One region of the Paenibacillus sp. BR1-192 genome, then DNA from elsewhere that is predicted to be linked to it. Evidence: riboswitches for the same ligand, from Rfam matches in the RefSeq annotation. Region 1 holds a riboswitch; the other holds the start of a gene.
What was found. A riboswitch is a leader RNA that binds a small molecule or an ion and turns the genes downstream of it on or off. The one in region 1 is predicted to bind cyclic di-AMP.
Positions count from the first base shown of each region.

Region 2: another riboswitch for cyclic di-AMP. It lies ahead of P0X86_RS30775 (APC family permease); the one in region 1 lies ahead of P0X86_RS02025 (hypothetical protein).

Region 1 covers NZ_CP120718.1:460,693-464,889, forward strand. The annotation lists gene P0X86_RS02010 (zinc metalloprotease) at 1-172, opposite strand, end outside; gene P0X86_RS02015 (transposase) at 1,035-1,415, shown strand; partial or broken gene P0X86_RS02020 (proline dehydrogenase) at 1,666-1,818, shown strand; gene P0X86_RS02025 (hypothetical protein) at 1,968-2,432, opposite strand; cyclic di-AMP (ydaO/yuaA leader) riboswitch at 2,569-2,741, opposite strand; cyclic di-AMP (ydaO/yuaA leader) riboswitch at 3,281-3,449, shown strand; gene P0X86_RS02030 (hypothetical protein) at 3,579-3,989, shown strand; gene P0X86_RS33255 (potassium-transporting ATPase subunit F) at 4,148-4,197, shown strand, end outside.
Region 2 covers NZ_CP120718.1:6,693,440-6,697,636, reverse strand. The annotation lists gene P0X86_RS30780 (formate/nitrite transporter family protein) at 1-538, shown strand, start outside; gene P0X86_RS30775 (APC family permease) at 679-2,505, opposite strand; cyclic di-AMP (ydaO/yuaA leader) riboswitch at 2,672-2,867, opposite strand; gene P0X86_RS30770 (molybdopterin-containing oxidoreductase family protein) at 3,353-4,197, shown strand, end outside.

The sequences.
Region 1 (4,197 bases):
CTACCCGATTATGGTACCCCGCAGATTGAACACTAGCATCACGCCAGTATTTTAAGACTTTGGCGCCTGCAAATCCGCCAGGGTTATAATGACCATCATGTGCGCTCACTAAAATGGTAGGTAATAATAAAGCAATCATTAAAGTAAGCAGTATCACTCTCTTAAATTTCATAATTTTCAATCCCTTCTTAAAAATATATTATATAGAGTAATTATACAATTAGACATATATTTCCTTCTTTTTTTAAAAAAGAGTATTTATATTAAAATTTACGATTGTTTTTACAAATGATTAACTTATTTTAGCGCTTCTAAAGCGGTGTTCCTTCTCAATACGATGACAACACTCTGGTTTAACGCAATTCACTCCGTCTGTATCGTATCTGTCCGCCAGACGTATCGTATATTCTTTTTCATGGCGACGTTACTCTTGCCGACCGCTCATAAACGGATATTCATTCCGCGTATTCTTGTCCGGATGGCGGTCCGTTATATAGTCGGTCAGAGGCACGAGCTAGGTCCGATCCGGTACTCCGTCGTTTTATTCAATATAGCGGTCGATTAACGCCTGCACGGCCGCCATACGTTCCGTTATAGCTCCCTCACTGTCATCTCATCCGGAGTCTTCACCGCACAACAGCGTATGTTCAAGCTCACGTTCTTAGGGCGGCAGCGTGCAATTTCGTAGAGGGCCCGGAATCCTATATCATGCCACGTGGCCTGGTTTGTAAGTGGTATGCGTCCACATATCGCAATGAACTTTCGTGCAGCGTCAAATCCACCTTCTTCACAGCTCACCGTACCCACTCACCGTGCGCCAGGTCGTTCTCCTTAACGTGTTTCAAGCGCCGGCCAATTTCGAATATCGCTTTGCCTGCAATACGTTTGTATGCGTTGATTTCGGCGGTTATCGCCTCGGATAACGGTTCCACAGTGTTAAATGATTACCATAGTTTGGCATAGGACACGCTTATCTTTCGCTGGTATAATCGTATTCGCGCATAATGTTAACGTAAGATAAGCGGATGTAAGAGATGACAACAAGAAAAACAAGAAAACAGTACTCAAAGGATTTCAAACAAGAAATGTTTCAACGACTAGCTGCTGGGGAAACACCCGAGGCACTAGCCAAAGAGACCGATGCCGAGAAGAGAACACTTGAAGGCTGGAATACGATTGTCAAAAAACAAGGTAACCTCAGTCAAAAGCCAGAGGCAGAAGAACTACATAGATTAAAAGAAGAAATTTCCGAGCTCAAAAAGGAAAATATTGATCTATTAGAGAAGTGTAAAATGGTTGAAAAAGAGTGGAACTTCTCTAAAGGAGAAATTGAGTTCCTTTCGAACATGTGCGTAGCGTGGCAAGAAAGGTATCAATCACTTCTTATTAAATACAACGAAGACCGCGCCCAATAAGGATGGCGGTCTTTTTCTTCGTTTATATTCGCTTGAACATCAAAGTATCCCGCGATTAATGAACAATTTTCGCAATGTTATATAACTCGGCAACTAACTCCTTGCAAACGCACGATCACTTGGGTAGATTTGGATTATCGTAATACACCGTCATAAATTGACGTGAATATTAATCCTATCGCGCATTATCAATCTCGTTTCTAACGTGGGAATAGCGTAGTGACGACGTTTATAGCCTTCCGCAAGCATACTGCGGATGAACGATCAAGCAGCGCTTGCGCAGGACGGCTACCGTATCCGGTGTTATATGCCTTACGGAACGATGTGGTACCCGTATTTCACCCGGCGCCTGGCGGAGAAGCCCGCCAACCTGATGATGGTGCTCAAAAATATGTTCAAGTGAGCGGGATCCGATTGCAGAACCCCGTCAAAATGCCTGGTGAAATAAGTGGCTTTTTGACGGGGTTCTTCATGGTTTCAAAAAACATCAGGCTGCTTAGAAGTGCCCAATCCAAAGGAAACGGGGACAGTGGCTCTCTGTAGCTGCTGTCCCTAGAAATGATAATACGCCTCCGAGCAATTCATAAGGAAGGAGCGCTCCAGCGGCAGTCCGCCTAACCGCTCTCGGGTGATGTGCCGATGCAGGTTGATCTCCAGATCGGCGAGGGCCGATACAGCAAGTTGCATCCGTGCGGGTCCCCACTGCTGCTGCTTTCGGGCATAGCGAATGGCCTCAGTCACGGACATGCCTCTCAGCCTTGAGAAGACGGATGCCCAGCGGACCAGGTCCGAAAATTCTCTCGTGCTTGGCAGGGCATATTCGACATATCCTGCCGCGTCTTTGCAGCTGACTTTGAACAAGCCGCAGTTCCAGCCATGATCGCTCCATGGGATAAAGCGTTCGGCCGAGCCCCGGTCGAAACGAAATATCTCCATATGGCCGATAGTCTCTTCACCTAATGCAGGCACTGCGGTTTCGATGACGGGTGTAAGCGCTGCCTCGATGAGTTTCGTCATGATTTGATCTACGCTCCTTTATAAGAATGTTATATGCACGGCAAATAGGCCTGGTGAGCAGAGAAACCCCGCTCTCCAGGCCTATTTATGGTTAGAGCCCCAATTCCGGCGGCCGCTATGCCAAAGCTTGGATGGTATTCTCTCTCAACAACGCGCCTACGAGGTTAGCTGACGGATTCGGACTGAGAGCACCCTACCGCTGGGCCCTTCGATCCTAGGCGCAGCGGATTCACCCCATTCACCAATCGAAGACTGGTGACTTTGGTTCCCCCGTCTCCCGGTCTGTCGGGAGCTCGGCGTATCACGTGTTTCGAATAGATGGATGAATCATACGCCGGAGGAAACGAAAAGTAAATGACCGTATGGGACGAATAGATTCCGAAATGTGATGAAAACGGTAAAAGAAAACGCGTACAATCGGCCGTGTCATCTATTATCGTGGCAAAATCTCGGTATCTCGTTGGATTGCGATAAATAAGAGAAAACAAGAGAAATACATAGTATAGAGCAGTATTCGGAAGATAAAGACGAAATACTGCTTGGTTCCTGTTCGACATAACGCCAGATGTGTTTTTGCTCACATTTACATCCTGCAGGGCCGGACGTATGATACGAACTATGAATTGACGGTCATCAACGACCAAGGCATACGGGCAGCCGTTTCATGAAGGTCTAAAGGCAGTGTGAGAGCTGCCCCTAAGCCTTTATGGATCGATGGCGAAGGCACCATGGGCCTTGCTGAGATTTGAAGGTAGAGGCGACTCTCACCGCGTGAACCTCCTGTTGCTGTGCTGTTATGCCCAGTCTGGATGACAAGTCAATGGCTAATAGAATAACATGCTACTCGTTTTTAATTTTCGCTGAGTCCTTGAATGGAAAAGGAACGGGGGAACCAGTCGGGAGATGAACCTGATCTCTCTGGGGTGAATCCTGTAGACAAGATAACGGTCTATGGGTAGGGCGACTCTCACGCCCGAATCCGTCAGCTAACCTCGTAAGCGTATCGAGAGAGGCAACGATTGTCGTGGACTTGGGCCACGGTGTATTTCACCGTGTCCTGTAAGAAGCCTGCGGGAAGAGTTCTTCTCTTTCCGCAGGCTTCTTTGTTGTTGCCTTCTCTTTCTGACCTTAGGAGGAGAAACGAAGATGGAGAAACCACAGGAATTCATCCTGGTATCCGCGCCGAACAAGGCCGGGGAGGAATTCGTCCGCCAGCTGATTCACAAACGTGTTCCGTTTGCGGCTATAGCCAACAACCGGGCTGAGCAGCAGAGGCTGCGAGAACTGGGCTGCAAACCCATCATTTTGATTGATACAAGAGACGAGCAGACCTGGATCATTCCCGAGTTTCCCGTCAGCAAGGTGTTTCTGTTCGAAAGCAGCTTGAATCTGTGCTGCCGCTACTTGCGGATCTGCCGGACATGGACCTCGGAGTCGATTTACGTGATCACCCATTCCGGCAATCCGCGCTTGATATACAAAGGGCTGGGTGCCGATGTGGTGCTTCATACGAATCATCATCAGGTGTCCTTTCTGATGGCATCCGTTATGAGCTAAGCGTTTGGACTGACGCCACAAGAGTTAGGGGAGGTTACATTCATGCAGGATTTAGTTATGGTGCTCATTTTGGGAGGAACCTACGGACTGCTCATGCTGTTTATGTCCTGGTGCGGGCGCGTGGTTTCGGAACCGGAGGCTGATCAGCCGTGATGATCATGTTGATATTCACGATTTTTATTTTTCTCTATTTGATTTATGCGCTGAT
Region 2 (4,197 bases), 970 kb from region 1:
TTTAGCGCTTGTCACGGTCAGCAATATGTTGGGAGCGTTATTCGTCGCTTACTTCTTCGGCCATGTGACCGGTCTGACAGGCAGCGGCGTTTACCTGGAGAAACTGGTGGATATGGCCGGGCATAAGCTGGACGACAGCTTCCTGCAAGCCTTCCTGTCGGGCATCGGGTGCAACTGGCTCGTAGCCCTCGCCGTATGGCTGTCCTACGGATCGGATCAGATGAGCGGCAAAATTCTCGGGATCTGGTTTCCGACCATGGCGTTTGTCGCCATCGGGTTTCAGCACGTGGTGGCCAACATGTTTCTCATCCCGGCCGCGATTTTTGAAGGCTATTACAGCTGGGGCGAGTATCTGATGAACTTCATTCCGGTATGGCTGGGCAATTTCGTTGGCGGCGCGTTATTTGTGGGAGCGACATACGGAACCGTTTATTTAAAGCAGGAGAAACAGGCCGCAGCCGCTCCGCGCGGCGAGCAGACGCCTGTGCCATCGGCCGGCGCTCCCCAACAGGTTCATTCGGCGCAGAATGTTTCCTAATGCCGGAAGCCTGGCGAGCGTCTGGCTTAAAGAAAAAGCTGCGATCAACCGCTGCCTTTCATCAAGGATGGTTGAACGCAGCTTTTTGTCGTGATACGCGAGGCTGTTCCCAGTAATGAATCAAGCAGGGAACAAGCCCGCTATTTTTTTAAATGGTAGGGAACCGTCGTGATGATCACGTCTCTCCGATACAGGAGATGTGCCCGGATGAGCAGGCTGGATTGATTGTGCAGGAAATTATGCCAGCCCTTCTTGGGGATGAACTGCGGAATGACGACGGTAACCTGATAGTCGGATTCGCTCGCCTTGCGCTGCACGGTATCGATGAATTTCGTCAGCTGCTGAATGATGCTCCGATAAGGCGAGTGCAGCGTTACCAGCCGGATGTCCGGCTGCCACTTTTTCCATTTTTCCTGGAAGGCGACTTCCTCCTCCCGCTCGAACGGCACGTACACCGCGATGATTTGGCCCGCTCCCAGCGATTTGGCGTAATTCAGCGAGTTCTCCACCACATGCGTGATTCCTGCCACAGGCAGGATGATGACATTCCCCTCAATCGGCTTAACCGGCTCGCAGGTCGTAATCCGGAGCTGGTCCGCTACCGCCTCGTAATGCTTGCGGATCCGGGTGAAAATCCAGATGATCAGCGGCAGGAATATCAGCACGGTCCACACCTGGGCGAATTTCGTAAAGAAGAAGATCATGGTCACGATAAAGCTGATGCATGCGCCGGTGGTGTTAATGATCAGCTTGACGATCCAGCCTTCGGGCTTTTCGCGAATCCATTTCACCATCATCCCCGTCTGGGAGAGGGTAAACGGGATAAACACGCCGACGGCATAGAGCGGAATCAGATGCTCGGTTTTGCCTTCAAAAGCCAGCAGCAGCAGAATGGAGAAAAATCCAAGAATAATGATTCCGTTCGAGTATCCCAGACGGTCGCCGCGGACGGTGAACATTCTAGGAATGAACTTATCCTTCGCCAGATTGACGGCAAGCAGGGGAAAAGCGGAATACGCCGTGTTGGCGGCAAGGATCAGAATTAAGGCCGTTGTCCCTTGTATGAAGTAATAAAGCGCATTTCGCCCGAAGGTATGCTCGGCAATTTGGGAAACGACTGTGACTTGTTCGCTGGGACTGACCCCATAGTAATAAGCCAGGAAAACGATGCCCGAAAATAACAGGGCCAGCAGCGATCCCATCGCCACCAGAGTTTTGGCCGCGTTATTCGGGGCCGGGTCTTTGAAATTCGGAATGGCATTGGAAATCGCCTCCACGCCGGTCAGGGCGGAGCTGCCCGAGGCAAATGCGCGCAGGAGCAGAAACAAGCTCAGCCCGGCTACGGGCGTGCCGATCGGCGTATGAAGCTCCGGAGACGCATGGCCTGTGGCAATGTTGAATATCCCTACCCCGATCAGGATGAATAACGCAAGCACGAACAGGTAAACCGGATAAGCCAGTATGGAGGCCGACTCCGTAACCCCTCTTAAATTCAATACGGTCAAGCATAGAACGAACACGATGGAAATCGGCAGATTATAGGCATGCAATTCCGGAAAAGCCGACGTGATCGCATCCGTCCCGGCCGACACGCTGACCGCAACCGTCAGGATATAGTCCACGAGCAAGGAACCGCCGGCAACCAGCCCCGGGTACATGCCCAAATTCCGTTTGGACACGACATATGCGCCGCCGCCGTGCGGATAGGAGAAAATAATTTGTCTGTACGACAGGATAAGTGCCAGCAACAAGACCAGGACGCCGACGGCAATCGGTATGGAATACCAATAGGCAGCTGCCCCGACGGTCATCAACACAATGAGGATTTGTTCCGGGCCATAGGCCACGGACGATAGCGCATCGGATGACAGGATGGCCAGCGCCTTGGTTTTATTCAGCTTTTGTTCGCCTAATTCCGTCGATTTAAGCGGTCTTCCGATGAGGAAGCGCTTGATTGAGGATAACATGGTTGTTTTTCACCGCCGCTTAAGATTAAGTTCATGGTAGAAGCTCCCTGAACGGACTTCTATCGGTGTTTTTTATATGCTGGACATAGGAACGGTCACCCTTCCTATGCTGATTTTTGGCAAACAAAAAACACAGGTTAGAACCCTGTGTTTGATCACAAGTTCACAACCCTCCCGATCAACGCTGACGAGGTTAGCTGTCGGATTCGGGCGGTGAGAGTCGCCCTACCTGATTCCATCGCGGCGTACGTACGCGATGGAATCAGGATTCACCCCTTAGTATGGTTGAAGGATCCTATAGGTATCCCTCCATACGGTTGGTTCCCCCGCTTTCCATCAAGGAAATTAAGCGAATGTCATGTGAATATGAAGAATGTTTTCGAAGCTGAATAGTATATTACGCCTGCTCCAATCGTTTGTAAAACATCCTCCAACGATCATTCGAACAGAATTATTTATAAAAAATGACAGATAAGCGCTTACATAAAGACGTGGCTTTGACAGGCTTTTTATTTTGCATGTTTTCTGCGAAAATCACGAGTTTCTATAATATGGAAGGTTATTCGCGGGGAACATCGGTCACTGGGAGGATGCCATATAAACAAATTCGCCATGCCGGTCTCGGGGGAGGAGACACTGGCATGGCGAATTTTTTTGGGAGTGGTCCATGATTCGGCAAGGAAGAGAAAGGGTCTGGGTTCCTCTTCTTTGCTCTTGATAGGAATATACCCGGGGGGAAGAAAAGTGAATCACCTGATTAGAAAAAAATGTATGACTTTACTGGAACCCCGATTTTCTTTTAAGATAAAGGGATATGATGCAGCCGAGCAAAAGGGGGAAGCACGAAATGACTCAAGCGATGATTCATCAGGAAAACGGCGTATTTCCGGCGGTATGTCCGTTGGATTGTCCCGATACATGCGGCCTGCTGCTGCATAAAGAGAACGGAAAAATCGTCAAGGTGACCGGTAACCCGGAGCATCCGATTACGCAGGGAGCCATCTGCAATAAAGTCCGTAATATGGCACACCGGGTGTACCATCCGGAACGCGTGCTCTATCCGCTGCGAAGAGTAGGTCCCAAGGGAGAGGGCGCCTTCGAGCGGATCAGCTGGGACGAAGCCATTCAGGAGATAGCCGGACGCTATAAGGGCTTGATCGAGGAATACGGCTCCGAGAGCATCCTGCCCTACAGCTTCTACGGTAATATGGGGATATTGAGCGTCGACGGCATGGACCGCAGATTCTTCAACAGGCTGGGTGCCAGCCGCCTGAAGCAGTCGATCTGCAATTCCGCGGGCAATGAGGGCTGGAAATCCGTGATGGGGTTTAATGGGGGAACCGTTCCGGAGGACACCGTACGAGCCGACGTCATCCTCGTCTGGGGCGGCAGCATCGTCAGCACCAATATGCACCAGATGGTGATTGCAGAGAAAGCGCGCAAAGCCGGTGCTAAGGTCGTTGTGATCGATGTCCACAAGAACCAGACGGGGCAATGGGCGGACTGGTTCATTCCGCTGTATCCAGGCACGGATGCGGCGCTGGCCGTCGGCCTCATGCACATCATGTTCCGTGACGGCATGGTAAATGAGGAATTCCTCCGCAAGTATACGATTGGTCATGAAGCCTTGCGCGAGCACGTCAAAGAATACACGCCGGAGCACGTTTCTTCCATTACCGGCATCTCGATCGA